DNA from 3 places in the Paenibacillus sp. RC21 genome. Region 1 is predicted to be linked to each of the others. Evidence: riboswitches for the same ligand, from Rfam matches in the RefSeq annotation. Region 1 holds a riboswitch; each other region holds the start of a gene.

Region 1 (6,285 bases):
CAGCCGAATATTCGTCCGACTTCGTATGCATCAATTGCTCCCGCAGACATACAAGCTGAGCCGGGTCGGCATCCACATAGATACCAATCCCTGATTTTTTCTCCAGCTTTACCTCATGAGCCGCTAACCAATGCTCGACTGCACTGAGTTCCCGGTGAACCGTCCTTGTGCTGACATTAATCTTCGTGGCAATTTCCCCGGCCGTTACCTCTTGGGACTGCTCCAGAAGATATTCCACGATGTCACGTTGTCGTTTCGTAATATTCATAAGCGCATACCGTTCCTTCCCAAGCTCATCCCTTCCGCAGAACACACGAACTGCATACAAGGCGGCCTGACTACTACAGGGGATTAAGAATCGGATTTCAGACGTTCCACCAGCGCTTCGTATTCAGGACTCTTCAGGAAATTATCAATAGAAATATGCTCGGCATTTGGAGCCACCGTTTTAGCCCGGTCCGTCAACGTTTTTTGCGTAATAACAATATCCGCATCCTGCGGAATCTCACTGATTGCCGTGTTCGTTACCGTGACATCCACATCCGCCTGCTTCATTTTTTTGCGTAAAATCGAGGCGCCCATAGCGCTTGAGCCCATACCTGCATCACAGGAAAAGACGATCTTGTTCACATCTGATTTATCCTTGACCGTTTGAACTTCACCAATCTCCGCAGCCCGATCAGCTTCGCGGTTATCTTCCGTTACAGTGGTATTTTCGCCTGCAGCCTTGCTTTGAGTTTTCATATCCTTCATGCGGGATGCCGCTTCCTCAAGCCCCTCTTCTTTTTGCTTACCTGTCTTGAGTAACACAGCAGCAACAGCAAACGATACGACCGCAGCAGCAATCACACCGCTCAGCATTGGCAAATATCCGCCTTTTGGCGTCATCAGGAAATAAGCGATGATACTACCCGGTGAAGGAGCTGCTACCAGTCCGGCACCTGTCAGCATGAAACAGAACGTTCCCACCACACCCCCTGCTATAGCAGCAAGAATCAGAATCGGCTTCATCAAAATATAAGGGAAATAAATTTCATGAATCCCGCCGAAAAAGTGAATGATAACCGCGCCGGGAGCCGACGACTTCGCAGGGCCTTTACCAAACAGGCAGTAGGCCAGCAAAATACCGAGCCCTGGTCCAGGGTTCGATTCAAGCATGAACAAAACGGATTTGCCTGTTCTTGAAGCCTCCTCCAGCGCAATCGGACTCAATACTCCGTGGTTCAGTGCGTTGTTTAGAAATAATACTTTTCCGGGCTCAATAATGAGGTTGACGAGCGGCAAAAGCCCTGCGTTCACGAGGAACTGTACCCCTGCTGACAACACTTGACTGATAATTTGTACAAACGGTCCGATTGCCACATGAGCAAGCAGCGCTAAAATCGCCCCGATAATCCCTGCCGAGAAGTTATTGACCAGCATTTCAAAGCCTGATTTAACTTTGCCGTCAATCGCTTTGTCGAATTTCTTCAATATCCATGCAGCCAGCGGACCCGCTACCATCGCGCCGAGGAACATCGGAATGTCCGCCCCGACAATGACACCCATCGTCATAATGGCCCCGATCACACCTCCGCGCTGTCCGTGAATCATTGTGCCACCCGTATAACCGATCAGCAGCGGCAGCAAATAATTTTTCATCGGATCAACCAGTTGTGCAAAACCCTCATTCGGGAACCATCCGGTCGGAATAAAGAGTGCCGTGATCAATCCCCACGCGATAAAGGCCCCCATATTGGGCATAACCATACCGCTGAGAAAACGACCGAAACGCTGTACGGCAACGCGAGCGCCTCCGTTTGAATTGGACTTTGCGTCCACTGTGCTCATATTCATATCCTCCTTATAGGTCAGTATTTTGCATCATTCGATTCCCAACGCTCGAAAGTACAATAGATAAACGAACTAAACCGTTTCGATCTATCTATTGCTGATTTGAAATCGCTCTTGGGATTGTTGCAAAATACCCAGGTAATAAGCATCACTACCTTTTCTTAAAATTCATACTAAATGACAACGCTATCTTCATCAACGAAATGAAAACGTACTTTCGTCATGAACGTTGATGACAACATTTAAATTTAAGATAAACAGGCGCGAAATCATTAGGCATAATTCCTCTTAATGTGGCCTGAAACGTTAGAATTTAGTCGAGAAACCATGCGTCATCTATACCATTTCTATACAAGGAATATCCTCCAAACAAGGGAAAAAGAACGTAATTACGCTTGCCAAAAAAGACAGCAAAAAATAGCCGCTATGCCCAATCATCGCGACTATTTTTATACAAAACCGAGTGGACAAACGCCACTCTTATTCAGTTATCCAACCTACTTTGCCCCATTATTACTCATTGGCAGTCAACTGCTCGTACTGATCCGCAGACAGCAGCTTGCTTAATGATTCCTCTACATCTCCTCCAATCTCCACTTCGATCATCCAGCCTTTTTCATAGGGAGACTCGTTCACCAGCTCAGGCGTACTTTCCAGCGCTTCATTCACCTTCAACACCGTTCCCGTCACCGGAGCGAACAGGTCGGATACTGTCTTTACCGATTCAATAGTACCGATCTCTGCCCCCTGCTCAATCGTTGCTCCCTCCCCAGGCAGCTCCACAAAAACGATATCCCCCAGCTGATGCTGTGCAAAGTCCGTAATACCGATTCGTACCGTTCCATCCTCTGTGCGCTGAACCCACTCATGTTCCTCTGTGTACCAAAATTGCTGCTTCACTTCACTCATCCTGCTCGCCTCGCTTCCATATGGATTACATCGTTTCGCCTACCCGTCTGTGACAGGTTAAGATTATGACAACAAGAACTCTCATGTCAATAATACTAACAAAAATATTTCACATTTCTCCATATATCGTTCTAGCTAAAAATACGGCAGGATATAACAAACGCTTACATATCCTTATTTATGAATAAAATGTTTTATAAAATGATGTTGATGACATTTTTGTTGACATTTCAAATAAATTTGCGTATTAATGGGTTATAACAAGTGCTTTTAGAAATACCCGATAACTGTAAACGCGGATGAACGTGGAGGGAGAGACTGCCAAAACTCGCATAGCTGTTGCCGCCTGTGAAAACAAGGTAGCAAGCGAGTCGGATCAAGCTGTTACCGGCAGGGCCGGATGACGTATAGCTGATCCAAGGGCAGCGCCGAAGGAGTAAACCTGCACCGCAGGTGAATCTCTCAGGCAAAAGGACCTCTGCCGGACGCATCTCTGGAGAGCATTCGCCATACAGGCGGATCACCCAAGGGGAAACCTGGTACACACCGGGGTAACTCTCAGGTATCAAGGACAGAGCTGAAGAAAAGTGTGTGGACTGCCGTCCATACGTTTTTTTCAGCCTGTCTTTTTTGTTTAGCTGATCACACTGGATAGGAGTGAAAAAATGACTAACTTGCGAAAAACGTCGCTGTATTCCTCCTACGGCACGCTGCCGGGGGTTCGTTGCATTGATTTTGGCGGCTGGGAGCTGCCTGTACAGTTCAGCGGCATTCAAAAGGAGCATGAGGCTGTCCGACAACGTGCGGGATTGTTCGATGTATCGCATATGGGTGAATTCCTGGTCGAGGGCCAGGAAGCCGAAGCATTTCTGCAACAGGTGACGACGAACGATGTCAGCCAATTGGAGCCGGGCCAGGCCCAATATTCGCTGCTGTGTTACCCGGATGGAGGTGTAGTAGACGACCTGCTTGTTTACCGCAAAGGGCCGGAGCGTTACATGCTCGTTGTGAACGCCTCGAATATCGACAAAGATTGGGATTGGTTGCTTCGCCATGCTCCTGCATCCGTTCATCTGGAAAACGTATCAGATGCGGTAGCACTGCTGGCATTGCAAGGACCTGAAGCTGCGCGTATTGCCGCAGCCGTGACAGACACGGACATTACGAAGCTGGCATCCTTCCGATTCAATGAGGATGTGCAATTGTTCGGGGCAAAAGCGCTCGTCTCCCGCACCGGATACACGGGGGAAGACGGCTTTGAATTTTATGTGCCCACGGCGGATGCACCGGCAGTGTGGGACGGATTGCTTCGCATCGGTGAGCCGTATGGTCTGGTTCCCGCCGGACTTGGAGCCAGGGATACGCTGCGCTTCGAGGCGCGGCTACCGCTGTACGGACAGGAGTTGTCCGCTACCATTTCGCCACTGGAAGCTGGTTTAGGCTTCTTCGTCAAGCTGAATAAGGGAGATTTTATCGGGAGAGAGGCCCTGCAACGTCAGAAAGAACAAGGTATTCCCCGCAAGCTGATCGGACTGGAAATGCTCGACCGCGGCATCCCGCGTGCCCATTATCCCGTTTTTGCGGAAGGACAGCACATTGGCGAGGTCACAACGGGAACCCAGTCGCCCACCTTAAAGCGTAATCTGGGTTTGGCTCTGGTGGACAGTCATTTCAGTTCCCTATCCACACCGCTGGAGGTCGAGATTCGTGGCAAGCGCCTGCGCGCCGAGGTAGTAGCAGCGCCCTTTTATAAACGTCCACGCTGATTTAAACGCTCGTCTTACTATAACTATCGTGATCCGTTACTAACCGCTGCCCAGTGGGCAATCGTTTATTAATCATTTGTTAATCGTTTTACGTTTTTACGATCTTGTTGGTTGAAAGGAGCCAGACCCAATGAAACAACACCGCTATCTTCCCATGACCGAGCAGGATCAAGCTGAAATGCTGCGCGTGGTCGGCGCATCGTCCATCGACGATTTATTCAGCGATATTCCCGAGGCGATCCGGTATAAGGGGGAGCTGCTCCTGTCTTCTCGGTTAGACGAAAGAGCCTTAACCCGCCACTTATCAGGACTGGCCGGGCAAAATGCCAATACTGACACGCACGCCAGCTTTCTCGGCGCAGGGATTTACGATCATCATATTCCATCCGTCATCCAGCATATCACTTCACGCTCGGAATTTTATACGGCCTACACTCCTTATCAACCGGAGGTAAGCCAGGGCGAGCTGCAAGCCATCTTCGAATTTCAATCGTATATATGCGAATTAACAGGCATGGCTGTAGCCAATGCCAGTATGTATGATGGAGCGACTGCGCTGGCAGAAGCGGGCTCATTGGCCGCCGCTGCCACCCGCCGCAAGCAGCTTATCGTATCGCGGACCGTCCATCCGGAGGCACGTCAGGTGTTGGCTGCCTATGCACGCGGGCTGGATTTGGATGTCGTGGAGATCGACTGTGCAGATGGTGTAACTGACGTGAAGGCATTAACGGCGGCCATATCGGAGCAGACGGCGGCAGTTTTGGTCCAAAGCCCTAATTTTTTCGGGGCCGTGGAAAATCTGAAGCCGATGGCTGACCTGATCCATGCGCACAAGGGTCTTATGGTCGTCAGTGCCAATCCACTGGCATTGGGCTTGCTGGAAGCGCCCGGCAAGCAGGACGCGGATATTGTCGTAGGAGACGCGCAGCCGCTTGGCATCTCCTCCTCCCTCGGTGGCCCAACCTGTGGTTACTTTGCCGTTTCTCAGGCGCATATGCGCCGTATCCCCGGCCGTATTGTGGGCCAGACCACAGATCGCAACGGTAAACGCGGCTTCGTGCTGACCTTGCAGGCACGGGAGCAGCATATCCGTCGGGAAAAGGCCACCTCTAACATATGCTCCAATCAGGCACTGCTCGCTTTATCTGCCTCTGTGTATTTGTCCGTCATGGGTAGACAGGGCATCGCGGAAGTAGCCGAGCTAAACCTGCACAAAAGCCGCTACGCATTGGAGCAACTACTCGGCTTGAAGGGCGTGACTGCCTCCTTTACTGCACCCACCTTTAACGAGTTTGCCCTGCGGTTACCTGAGGGTACCGATATGAATAAACTGCAAGCCGGATTGCTTGCTGCCGGATTTATCGGCGGCTACGATTTAGGGCGAGATTATGAGGAATATGCAGGTCACTTGCTGATTGCCGTGACAGAGCAACGAACAAAGGAAGAGATCGATCAATTCGTGCATACCTTGGGGGGATTGCTATGACGCATATTACAGGACAAGATCAGGGTACACCGAATCCGGAAGTCGAATCCAGTCGGAATCAGATGAAAAAGCATGAGCAAGCGCTCATTTTTGAATTGAGCAGACCGGGCCGTATCGCCTATTCCCTGCCTGAATGCGATGTTCCCCGGCGTCCGGTGGCAGAGCTTTTGCCGGATTATGCGCAGCGCAGCGAGCCTGCGGCATTGCCCGAGGTATACGAAGTAGACGTTATTCGACATTATACCGCACTGTCACGGCGTAATTTTGGCGTGGACAACGGATTTTATCCGC
Region 2 (6,285 bases), on a different contig from region 1:
ACAGCTACGTATAAGGATGAGTCGGAGAAGGATGTATCCAAGCCGGCAGTCTGGTCCTCGTCCCGAATTATTGTTGCCACGGTCAAAGACGGCAGCATTAAGGCACAGGGTAAAGGTAAAGCTGTGATTACCGTGAAATATGCAGGGAAAACGACGAAGGTACAGGTGAACGTACAGTAAAAAAAAGAGCAAGCATACGTCTAAGGACGACATGCTTGCTCTTTTTTTATAAGGCGACTGTTCTCTCCCCATGTGTTATTTGGGGTGGCAGTCGCCTGAAAGCTACGACTTATCCTTCTTGGCTGGTATGTTGCGCGTAAGCGACTCCGTCAGACGCTTGCCGGTCGGCGTTTGGGCCAGGCCGCCCTTGGCTGTCTCGCGGTGCTTGGACGGCATCGCGCTGCCGACTTCTAGCATCACGTCGATGACTTCGTCAGACGGGATGGCGCTGCGCACACCCGCCAGAGCCATATCCGCGGCGGCAAGCGCGGTCACGGCTCCCAGCCCGTTGCGCACGATGCACGGAATCTCCACGAGTCCGGCGACGGGGTCGCAAATCAGGCCGAGCGTGTTCTTGAGCGCGAGGCCCACTGCATGGATGGCCTGCTCTGGCGTACCGCCGCGCAGCTCGACCATGGCCCCTGCGGCCATCCCGATGGCTGAGCCAATCTCGGCCTGACAGCCTCCCTCCGCACCGGAGATGAAGGAATTGTTGGCGATGACGTAGCCAATCGCTCCAGCGGCGAACAGTCCGCGCACCATATGCTCGTCATCCCAGCCGAACCGCTCCTGCGCGCTGATGAACACACCGGGGATGACCCCGCATGAGCCTGCGGTGGGTGTGGCGACAATGCGACCCATGGACGCATTGACCTCTGACACGGAAAGGGCGTACGCCATGGCGAGTGCCGAGGCATCGCCGGAGCAGGTTTCCCCTGCACGCAAATATTCCGCCAGGCGTTTGCCGTCGCCGCCTGTCAATCCGCTGCGGGATACAGTGTCCTGTGTTTGTCCGCGATGAACGGCCTCCTTCATGACTTCATAATAATCAGCCATTTGGCGGAAGATTTCTTCCTCCGGTGTGTTCGTCTCTTGTACCTGTTCCTTGATCATCAGGCGACCAATCGTAGTGGATTCCTCGGCGCACAAGGCACCTAATTCATGCAGATGGCTAAACCGCATCGGATTCAGCTCCTTTTTTCAAGTTAATCATTTTGATTCCATACATATGAGGCAAAGCCCGCAGCTCGGCAATTAATTCAGCCGGAGCGGGGCTATCGGTTTCAATAGCAGTGAGCGCTTCGCCATCCCGGCCTTTGCGATCCACGTGCATATAGGCAATGTTAATGTCAGCCGCGCCCAGCGCTGAAGTCACCGCGCCCAATGTTCCGGGCTTATCCGAGTGAAGAAGCACCAGCGTAGGCAACTCTCCGGTTAGATTGACCCGGAATTCGTTGAGCTGTTGAACATGAATGTTTCCACCGCCGATGGAGGAGCCTAGCAGCGTGCGCTGATCTTCACCCTTCCATAGCTCGAAGCGGACCGTGTTCGGATGAGGGGCGGGCAGTCCGCTGACAGCGAACTCTACTTCCATCCCGGCCTGCTCTGCACATTGCTCAGCATCCGGAATCCGGTAGTCGTCTGTATCGTAATTCAGCAGTCCGGCAATGAGTGCCAGGTCTGTGCCGTGTCCCTTGTACGTATCGGCAAATGAGCCGTACAGCGTCATGCGGGCACGGTCAGGTTGCACACCGAGCCAGTGCCTGGCAACACGTGCGAGCCGCACCGCGCCAGCGGTATGTGAGCTGGAGGGTCCGGTCATAGCCGGACCGATAATGGAAAATACATCTTTGAAACGCATGGTGTGGCCCCCTGTATGTTTGAATATCATAGTATATGGTGCTGCCGCGCCTTTGCGCGGGTGTGACGGTTTCTAATGCTGACGCAGCATGTAAGCACAAAAAAGGACAGGATAAGGAAATTTCCCTTATCTCTGTCCTCGTTACCTGAGAGTTTCGTGCGGTGTATACCGCCTTACCCCTTGGGTGGCTTGCGCTCTCTCCAGAGTTGCGTCAGATGACGATACATGGACCTGAGAGATTATCCGCCAGCCGGGTGCTGACGTCTTGCTCCTTCGGTGCTGCCGGGATGTGATTCCCGGACAGGCTCTCCCGTCATCTTCATTCGCGTATACCGTTCAACAATTCCTCCTAAGCGTAATGTATGCCATGCCCGGTGTCAATCACAGGTTGGTATTTTACAGAATCAGGAATCTTCTCAATAAAAAAGATTAAATTTTACATAATTATGGATGAAATCAGGAAGGAATTAGAAGGTTGATAGCTAATCTGATAGAGGACAAGCTAATTTATGGAATAATGGGAGGGACATTTACGTATGGTAAAAGGTTTTCGGTTCACAGGTTCACGCTTGAAAGGAATGCTGCATCTGGCGGCAATCGTATCACTGCTGGTAGGACTCTTCGTTCCATTCGGCCAGGTCAAGGCAGAGGGCGCGTTGACGGTAGCGGAAGCGCTTCAGCGTCAAAGCAGCGGAGGTACGGTGACGGTAGAAGGCTACGTCGTCGGACATGCCACTGGATCGAAAACGGCTAATTTCTCTGCCCCATTTGCAAATGATTTTAACGTACTGATTGCGGATCAGGCGAGTGAACGCAATACATCTAATCTGTTAAATGTGCAACTGACATCCGCGTATAGAGGACCATTCGGGCTGTCAGGCCATCCTGAGCTGATCGGCAGCAAAATTCGCGTGACGGGTGCGCTGGGTGCCTATAACAATTTTGGTGGAGTGAAAAGCCCAAGCGCTCTGGAACTGGTAAGCGGAAGCGAGCCTGGGAACCCTGGCGAACCTGATCCTGGTACTACATTGCCGGATGGAAAAGGCAAAAAAGTGCTGTTCGATAATACGCACGCACAGACAGCCGGAGCGGCGGATTGGGTTATAGATGGAGCCTTTTCCGATTTTGCCAGCGGACTGCGTAATGCTGGTTTTACCGTGGACCCGTTGAACCGTTCCATTCCTTTTACCTATGGCGAGCAGGCTATAACGTACGACAAGCTGCGCCCATATGATGTGTTCATCATTGGTGAAGCCAATGTTGCCTTTAAGGCATCCGAGCAAGCTGCTCTGGTTCAATATGTGAAGAATGGAGGCAGTATTTTCTTCATTTCTGACCACTATAACGCAGACCGGAACAAAAACCGTTGGGATTCCTCCGAGGTTATGAACGGCTACCGCCGTGGAGCCTATTCCAATCCGGCCAAAGGGATGACTACAGAAGAAGCTGCATCACCAGCTATGCAGGGACTAACCAGTTCCGACTGGCTGGCAACGAACTTTGGCGTTCGTTTTCGCTACAATGCACTCGGTGACGTAAATGCCACGGATATCGTAGCGGCAGATCAATCCTTCGGCATTACGAAGGGTGTACGTTCGATTGCCATGCATGCTGGTTCTACATTGGCGATTATGGATCCGACCAAGGCTAAAGGAATCGCTTATATTCCTACAGGCACGAAAAAATGGGGCAATGCCGTGGACCAGGGTGTCTATAACGGCGGGGGCCGTGCTGAAGGGCCTTATGCTGCTGTAGCCAAGGTAGGTCAGGGCAAGGCAGCGTTTATCGGTGATTCTTCGCCAGTTGAGGATGCCACGCCGAAATATGTACGTGAGGAAAACGGACAGTCGAAGAAGACGTACGATGGTTTCAAGGAAGTCGACGATTCCACCTTCCTGGTACAAACCGTCCAATGGCTTGCATGGAAGCAGGACTATACGAAGCTGTCCGATGTGGCGGGTCTGACGCTGGACCAGCCAACACAGCTGCTGCCGTTCGAGGAGCCTGCGGCTTCCACGGAACCGCAGCCTGAGCCTTGGGCTGCTCCGGCAGCGGGCTACAAATGGTACGATCCAAGAACGTTCAAATCTGGCTCCTATGGAGCGGCTTCGTAACCAGCGAAGAGAGTACAATTTGAGCTGGACCAGCCAGTCGCTTGATCCCTTTAAGGGGGTCAGGCGGCTTTTTTTGCGCTGAAAATTAACCTGTGGTTGGTTATTTCATTACATTTTGTGCCAGAAAGGTCGCGCTGCTGCTGAATCATTGGTTTTTTAAATGATCATGATAGTCTAATCTTAATTGATATATCCATATACTGGTGATAGGATGAATTCAAATTATTCCGACTAAATCGGTATGTAATGTTGATGAGAGGTTTAACATCAAGCGTGGCGTGCATAAGCAGGACAAGGCCATGGAGAACGGAGGAAGCACACACATTGAGTATCGAGCCGGTGTTGGAGATCAAAGGGTTAACGGTATCTTTTCGCATTAAGGATCAATATTACCCCGCAGTTGACCATCTCGATCTGACGGTCAACCCCAATGAGGTGCTGGCTGTGGTCGGGGAATCCGGCTGCGGCAAAAGCGCGCTGGCGCTTTCGATAGCACAGCTGCATGATCTGGAGCGTACCCGCGTGGAGGGACAGATTCTTTTTAAAGGCACGGATCTGAATCGTCTCTCCACAGGGCAAATGAACAAAATCCGCGGAGCAGGCATCGGCATGATTTTTCAGGACCCGCTGACAGCACTGAATCCGCTAATGAGCATTGGTAAGCAAATTGAGGAAAACCTCAATTATCATACGACCCTCTCTACGAAGCAGAAAAAGGTGCGTGTGCTGGAATTACTGGAGAGTGTGGATATTCCGAATCCCGTACGTGTATACGACCAGTATCCGCATGAGCTGTCAGGGGGGATGCGGCAGCGTGTGATGATCGCCATTGCCATCGCTTGTCGTCCTGCCCTCATTATTGCAGACGAGCCGACTACAGCGCTCGATGTAACCATTCAATCTCAAATTCTCGACTTGCTCAAGCAGCTTCAACAGGAGACTGGAAGCGGCATTATCCTGATTACGCACGATCTTGGCGTTGTGGCAGAGGTGGCGGACCGCGTGGTGGTCATGTATGCCGGAGAAATCGTGGAAAGCGCCAATGTTTTTGAATTGTTCCGACAGCCCCAGCATCCGTATACGCGCTCTTTGCTCGCATCCATGCCGGGATCACATACCAAGGGAGAACCGTTGCACGTCATCGGAGGAATCGTCCCTTCCTTGCAGGATATTCCCCGCAATAGCTGCCGCTTTACTCCACGTATCCCCTGGATTCAGCATGAAACGCATGAGGATCATCCCCATTTAAGTGAGATTTCTCCCGGGCATTGGGTCCGCTGTACATGTTATCAGCATTTTCATTTTGAAGACGAGGCAAAGGGGGAAGCTGCTCATGGCACTGCTGGAGCTAAATGATCTGAGAGTCCATTATCCGGTGCGCGGTGGTTTCTTCCAGCGTGTGGTCGATCAGGTAAAAGCAGTGGATGGTGTGTCCATCAGCATTGAGGCGGGTCAGTCGTACGGGCTGGTTGGAGAATCCGGCTGCGGAAAAACGACTACAGGAAGGACGATCATCGGTCTAAATAAGCTGACGAGCGGGCAAGTTCTTTTTAACGGAGATGACCTAACGGCCTTAAGCCGTAACAACCTCCATCCGCTGCGGAGAGACATTCAGATGATCTTTCAGGACCCGTATTCCTCGCTCAATCCGCGTAAGCGTGTGCTGGATGTCATCGCCGAGCCGTTGCGGAATTTCGAAAAGCTGAGTAGTGAGGAGGAACGCCGAAAAGTTCAGACGCTGCTGGAAAAGGTCGGCTTGAACGCCGATGCGGCCTACAAATATCCGCATGAATTTTCCGGGGGACAGCGGCAGCGGATCGGCATTGCGCGTGCACTCACATTAAATCCAAAGCTGATCATTGCCGATGAGCCGGTATCAGCGCTGGATGTGTCCGTTCAGGCACAGGTGCTTAATTTTATGAAGGATGTGCAGCGGGAATTTAATTTGACGTATTTATTCATCAGCCACGACCTCGGTATTATCCGCCATATGTGCGACCAAATCGGGATTATGTACCAGGGGCGTCTGGTGGAACAGGGAAGCGAACAGGATATTTATGAGCATCCGCAGCATTTGTATACCCAGCGTCTTATTGCAACCATTCCGAATATAGATCCTGCCAAGCGGCTGGACAATGCTCAAAAAAGGCGAACGCTGTTGTCCTCCTACAAAACAGAGCTGCCCAAACATCTGGATGAGAACGGCAAGCCGTTTGCGCTAAAAGCGGTAAGCTCGTCCCATCAAGTCGCTTTACCATAAAGGGGGGACAAAATATGTGGAAATTTACACTGCGTCGGCTGCTGATCATG
Region 3 (6,285 bases), on a different contig from region 1:
TTCTGGGCGACCCGGAAATATCACTCGTCGTTGTATGTACGCCTTCCTCTACGCATTATGAATATGCAAAATTGGCTCTATCCCATGGCAAGCATGTGCTGGTGGAAAAGCCTTTTTGTGAAAACCTTGAGCAAGCGCAAGAACTGATCCAATTCGCCAAGGAAAATAATCTCATCATCATGCCTTATCAAAACCGGAGGTTTGACAGCGATTATCTGGCGTTCAAGGAAGCACTCCATTCCGGAAAGCTGGGAGACATCGTCGAAATTGAATCCCATTACGATTATTTCCGTCCCAATGCCAGTATGCCCGGCGGCAATCCTGTTAACGGAATGTACTACGGACTCGGTGTTCATACGCTGGACAGGCTCATCGCCTTATTTGGCAGACCGGAGCAAGTCGGATATGACATCAAGTCTATCCGTACTCCTCATGGCGCTGATGATTACAATGAAACTATATTATATTACCCGGACAAAAAAGTGATTGTAAAAACTTCTCTTGTGGTGTGCCTGCCTTACCCGCAGTTCACTATTCACGGCACGAAGGGCAGCTTTGTCAAATGGGGAGATGATCAGCAGGAAACCTGGCTGAAAGCCGGCAAGACCCCGGATGCGGAAGGTTTCGGACTGGATAATCCCGCTTCCTATGGCAAACTTAAATACGTTCCGCCCGGAAGTAGTGAAGCTATCGAGGAAACACTTCCTTCGCCAATAGGAGATTATGGACAATTGTATGACTCGTTGTACGAGTCCATTGTGCACGGAACACCCAAGCTGGTTAAGGACGAGGATATTTTGCTGACAATCGAAATATTGGAAAGCGGCTTTAAGCAGCCTTCCCCGTCAATCGTTGATTTCCGGCGATAGGCTCGCCATCAAGAAAGGAAGTTACGCCATATGAAGCTCGGAATGATTGGAACTGGATGGATCAGCACAGAATGGGTTAAAGCCGTGAAGGAAGCTGGCGGCTGGGAAATTACAGCACTCTTTGTTCGAAATAAGGACAAAGGCGCAGCTTTTGCCGCCGGGTGTCAGCTTGAAAACATTACGCTGTATGACAGTTTGGAAGAGATGGCTCAATCCGATATTGATGCCATTTATATTGCTACGCCCAATTCCTTGCACATGCTGCAAGCGCGTCTTTTTTTGGAGCATGGCAAACATGCGATTGTCGAAAAACCGATCAGCCTGACAGAACAGGAATTGCGAGAAGCTTACGAGTTGGCTGACCGAAATGGTTGCTACCTGCTGGAAGCGGTTCGTCATATCCATGAGCCTAATTTTTTGCGCCTTAAGGACAACTTGAAGCGCGTGGGCAATATCCAGGGTGGCACCTTGTACTCCATGCAATTTTCCTCCCGGTATGATCAGTTGCTTTCAGGAGATACTCCTAATATCTTTTCTCTGTCTTATGGCGGGGGTGCATTAATGGATCTGGGTGTGTATTCGCTGTATTTTGCCATTGATTTGCTTGGAGCCCCTACATCAGGCTTGTACCGTGCCAAAAAGCATGAGAATGGCGTGGATTTGGGCGGCCCGATCCTACTGTCGTATCCCGATTTTACACTGGTGATCCAACTGGCCAAAAATGCTGTAACCACCAACCGTGTTGAAATTTACGGGGACCAGGCCACTATGATCTCCAGTGGTGTCTCTGGTATCACGGACGTATCGGTTCTGGATGTCCGTACTCAGGAAACAGATACTGTAAGTACTCCTGAAACTCATCATTTCATGTTTTACGAGGCTCAGGAATTTTATCGGATCATTGCCGAAAAGGACAAAGACCGCTACGAAGAATTGAAGTCATTGAGCATTGAGGTTCAGAAGATCAGCAATGAACTGCGCCATCAAAATGGCATTTATTTTGAAGATGGACAAAAATAACTAAAGAAGGAGGGGATGTATTATAAGTACTAGTAGCTGCCAACCCATGTGAAGTTGCTTACAATGAGGATGGCAAAGGCTGGTCCATTCAGGTCGTTATGGAATACTCCACAAGTGTTTAACATATCCAATAAGAAAAGAGGCTCTCATACTATGACTAAGATATTAAAAGGATTTCCGAAAAACTTTCTGTGGGGCGGGGCAACCGCAGCTAACCAATTGGAAGGCGCTTTTGACGTAGATGGAAAAGGATTGTCCAGTGCGGACGTGATTGCTTATGTACCCAAAGCAGAGCGCACAAACGATCATGCTATAGAGATTTCGTCCGAGCGACTCGAAGACATTTTGTCTGGTAAGGTAAATGCCCGTTTTCCAAAGCGCGAAGGTGTGGACTTTTTCCATCATTACAAAGAAGATATCGCATTATTTGCGGAAATGGGCTTTAAGGTATTCCGCATGTCCATTAACTGGTCGCGGATTTTCCCGAATGGTGATGATGCGGAGCCGAATGAAGCAGGACTGCAATTTTACGATAATGTATTTGACGAGCTGCGCAAGTATGGGATAGAGCCACTGGTGACATTGTCCCATTACGAAACACCGCTAGGTCTGACACAGAAATATAATGGCTGGCTCGGTCGCGAAGTAATACAGCACTACGTAAATTATGCCGAAACGGTGTTTACACGTTATAAGGATAAAGTGAAATACTGGCTGACTTTTAATGAGATCAATGTGATGACGATGAGTCCGTTCACAGGTGGCGGTGTGGTCATTGATCGTGTAGATAACAAGCAGCAAGCGATCTATCAAGCCCTGCATCACCAGTTTGTGGCGAGCGCATTGGCGACAAAACGAGGCCATGAGATTATTCCTGGCTCTCAAATCGGATGTATGCTGGCTCGTATGGAAAGCTATGCACATACGTGTAACCCGGAAGACGTGCTGAAAAGTCAGCATGAAAACCAGATGAATCTGTTCTTTACGGATGTACATGCCCGTGGGGAATATTCAAATTATATGAACCGTTATTTTGAAGAAAATAATATTGTTTTGCACACAGAACCCGGCGATGCCGAAATTCTGAAAAACAACACGGTCGATTACATCTCATTCAGCTATTACATGACCTTGACTGTCTCTGCAGGTCCGGAAGGCGAGAAAGCAGCGGGGAACCTGATTGGCGGCGTGAAAAATCCATATTTGCAATCCTCTGACTGGGGCTGGCAGATTGATCCGATCGGCCTGCGTGTTACGCTGAACACATTATATGACCGTTATCAAAAGCCGCTGTTCATCGTGGAAAACGGCTTGGGTGCATATGACAAGGTGGAAGAAGACGGCTCCATTCACGACACGTATCGCATTGATTATTTGCGCCAACATATCGCTCAAATGAAGGAAGCGATTGCGGACGGTGTGGATCTGATCGGTTACACTAGCTGGGGACCTATCGACCTTGTGAGTATGTCCACTTCCGAAATGTCCAAGCGTTACGGATTTATTTATGTTGATCTGGACGATGACGGTAACGGAACACTGAAGCGCTCCAAGAAGGATTCTTTTGACTGGTACAAAAATGTAATTGCCACCAACGGCGAAGAACTGTAATCCAAGCTAACTGAATATAACCCAATATGGCCTGGGGGCGGGTGCGGCAGAGAACATCATGAGGATGAATCTGGCTGCGCCCGCCTTTATTTTATAGGCTCATCTTAAGATAACCAAACGACTTCACAAATTTTTCACTTGTAAAAAGCTGAAAGTTTTCTGTATAATAAAAAACAATTTCATATGTCTGGTTGATGTTTGCGGGAGATGGAACGTAAGTTCCGACCGAAGGGGCAAAACTCTCAGGTGCTTGGGCTGATTACAGCAACAAGCGGGACCGTAAACGGACAGAACTCTGGAGAGACCCTTAATTGGGCGCCGAAGGTGCACCGCAGATATCATCTGCTTAAACTCTCAGGCAAAAGGACAGAGACGCGAATAACCTGTGACAGGGGATGCCCTAGGCTTTTTTATGAGCTGTTAGTGGCTGAATCCTGCACAAGATGGTTGTATTTTTTCGTGCCTTTAACCTCTCCAGGAGTCGAATCAGCGGATTTGACTCTTTTTTGTTTTTTAATATGCAGGAGGAGCGGGTTGAAATGAATTTGGTACATGTGTTAGAAACGATTAGCAGTTGGATATGGGGGGCCCCACTGATCATTCTCGTTATGGGAACAGGTCTGTGGCTGACCATACGGTTGAAAATGTTGCAGGTTTTCCGCCTGCCTCTGGCGATCAAGCTGATCGGAAAGGCCCCAAATGAAGGTAGTGGGGATGTCAGCAGCTTTGCGGCCCTGAGTACGGCGCTGGCGGCTACAGTAGGTACAGGAAGTATTGTCGGCGTCGCGACAGCGATAAAACTGGGCGGACCGGGTGCTCTGTTCTGGATGGTTGTTGCAGCCTTTTTCGGGATGGCGACGAAATATGCGGAAGGTGTACTTGCAGTAAAATACCGGGTGAAGGATCGGAATGGACAATTTTCCGGCGGCCCTATGTATTATATTGAAAAAGGGCTTGGACGCCGCTTTAAACCGTTGGCGATGCTGTTTGCTTTTTCCGGGATGCTGGTAGCGCTGTTCGGGATTGGAACATTTCCTCAGGTCAAAGCGATTGTATCCTCAACCGAAAACAGCTTCGGTGTTCCACCAATTGTAACGGCATTGATTATTGCTACCCTTACGGGACTCGTTACTATTGGAGGGCTCAAGAGCATTGCCAAGGTATCGACCAAAGTTGTTCCCTTCAAAACAGGCTTGTACGTGTTGATCTGTATGATCGTACTGATTCGGTTCGCCGATCAGATTCCTGCCGCACTCGCGCTTGTGCTGCATTCGGCGTTTTCGACGACGTCTGCGACGGGTGGATTTGCCGGAGCTACGATTATGCTGGCGATGCGCAGCGGGGTAGCCAGAGGGATTTTTGCCAATGAGGCCGGATTGGGAAGCGCACCGATTGCAGCCGCAGCCGCCAAAACCAAATGGCCTGCGGAGCAAGGGTTGATTTCCATGACAGGTGTGTTTATAGATACGATGATTATTTGCGTGATGACCGGGCTGACGCTGCTGGTTAGCGGCGTATGGAGCGGTCCTACCGATGCGGGCTTGATGACGCAGCAAGCTTTCTCCAGCGCATTCCCGCTTGGTGCGGAACTGCTCACAATCATTCTGATTATGTTCGCGTTCACCACGATGCTTGGCTGGAACTACTATGGAGAACGCTGTGTTGAATATTTGCTGGGTGTCAAATGGATTAAGCCGTACCGTTATCTGTTCATTGCGCTGGTTGCCGGAGGCGCGTTTATTAAGCTGGATGCGATCTGGTTGCTGGCAGATATCTTTAACGCCATGATGGCCTTCCCGAACTTGATTGCACTGCTCGGCTTGTCGGGAATTGTAGTTGCAGAAACCCGTACCTATATGGATTCCTTGTATCCTGACAAGAAAAAGGGAATACTTGCAGGTGCCAGTGCAGGAGCAGCCATAGAAATAGAAGAAAAAGGACAAACAGTCAGCTCGTAAAGTCCGATATATCCGGATTTAAGAATATTGACTCTGCAAGATCATTTGCCAGGATAACGAAAGGGAGTGTCCCTCAGCCATTACAGGCTGGGAGGACACTCCCTTTTTGCGTTTTAGAGCAGGATAAAGCTGACTCAGTAAATCTAATCTTTGACTGCTCCAGCTGCAAGATCGGAAATAAACTGGCGGCTAATGAAAAGAAATAAAATGATAAGCGGCAGTACAGCCAACAGGGTGCCAGCAATGACCATCGCATAATCCGTATTGTAAATACCGTTTAATTGGGACAACGCAATCTGGAGCGTAAATTTGCGCTCATCGGTTAATATGATTAACGGCCATAAATAATCATTCCATGCTCCTATGAAGGTGAATGCGCCGAGAAAAGCGAACGCAGGACGTAGAATCGGGAGCGCCACATTCCAATACAGCCGAAAAAAGCTGCATCCATCCATCCGTCCTGCATCCAGCAACTCCTTTGGAATGGATTCCTCTGCATATTGGCGTATCCAGAAGATGCCGAAGGCATTCACCATCCCCGGAATGATTAGAGCTTTGAACGTGCCCACCCATCCAAAGGCGGCCATCATGACAAAGGAGGGGACAAGCGACAGTTGGGAAGGGACCATCATCGTAGCCAGCAGAATGATGAATAATGCTTTTTTGCCCGGAAAATCAAACTTGGCGAATGCAAACCCGGCCAGTGAATCGAAAAACAGCACCAACAGGGTAACGGAGCTGGCTACAAAAAGCGTATTAAAAAAAGCTCCGGCAAAATCAATCTGCTGCAATACTCTCGTCACATTGCTCCAGAAGTGGCTTCCAAA

Evidence for each region. Region 1 has a riboswitch for glycine ahead of gcvT (glycine cleavage system aminomethyltransferase GcvT). Riboswitches for the same ligand answer to the same signal wherever they lie in the genome.
Region 2: it holds a riboswitch for glycine, as region 1 does, so the genes downstream of both, sdaAB (L-serine ammonia-lyase, iron-sulfur-dependent subunit beta) here and gcvT (glycine cleavage system aminomethyltransferase GcvT) in region 1, are expected to answer to the same signal.
Region 3: it holds a riboswitch for glycine, as region 1 does, so the genes downstream of both, ABIA61_RS17320 (alanine/glycine:cation symporter family protein) here and gcvT (glycine cleavage system aminomethyltransferase GcvT) in region 1, are expected to answer to the same signal.

Annotation. Positions count from the first base shown of each region.
Region 1 covers NZ_JBIYCS010000009.1:136,345-142,629, forward strand. The annotation lists gene ABIA61_RS22905 (BglG family transcription antiterminator) at 1-268, opposite strand, end outside; gene ABIA61_RS22910 (PTS mannitol transporter subunit IIBC) at 352-1,830, opposite strand; gene gcvH (glycine cleavage system protein GcvH) at 2,347-2,742, opposite strand; glycine riboswitch at 3,042-3,230, shown strand; glycine riboswitch at 3,231-3,327, shown strand; gene gcvT (glycine cleavage system aminomethyltransferase GcvT) at 3,408-4,508, shown strand; gene gcvPA (aminomethyl-transferring glycine dehydrogenase subunit GcvPA) at 4,639-5,994, shown strand; gene gcvPB (aminomethyl-transferring glycine dehydrogenase subunit GcvPB) at 5,991-6,285, shown strand, end outside.
Region 2 covers NZ_JBIYCS010000006.1:20,105-26,389, forward strand. The annotation lists gene ABIA61_RS19075 (Ig-like domain-containing protein) at 1-180, shown strand, start outside; gene sdaAA (L-serine ammonia-lyase, iron-sulfur-dependent, subunit alpha) at 283-1,182, opposite strand; gene sdaAB (L-serine ammonia-lyase, iron-sulfur-dependent subunit beta) at 1,172-1,861, opposite strand; glycine riboswitch at 2,071-2,184, opposite strand; gene ABIA61_RS19090 (DUF6359 domain-containing protein) at 2,398-3,975, shown strand; gene ABIA61_RS19095 (ABC transporter ATP-binding protein) at 4,300-5,331, shown strand; gene ABIA61_RS19100 (ABC transporter ATP-binding protein) at 5,309-6,235, shown strand; gene opp4B (oligopeptide ABC transporter permease) at 6,250-6,285, shown strand, end outside.
Region 3 covers NZ_JBIYCS010000005.1:61,002-67,286, reverse strand. The annotation lists gene ABIA61_RS17335 (oxidoreductase) at 1-869, shown strand, start outside; gene ABIA61_RS17330 (Gfo/Idh/MocA family protein) at 900-1,889, shown strand; gene ABIA61_RS17325 (glycoside hydrolase family 1 protein) at 2,043-3,500, shown strand; glycine riboswitch at 3,692-3,768, shown strand; glycine riboswitch at 3,786-3,880, shown strand; gene ABIA61_RS17320 (alanine/glycine:cation symporter family protein) at 4,040-5,458, shown strand; gene ABIA61_RS17315 (carbohydrate ABC transporter permease) at 5,602-6,285, opposite strand, start outside.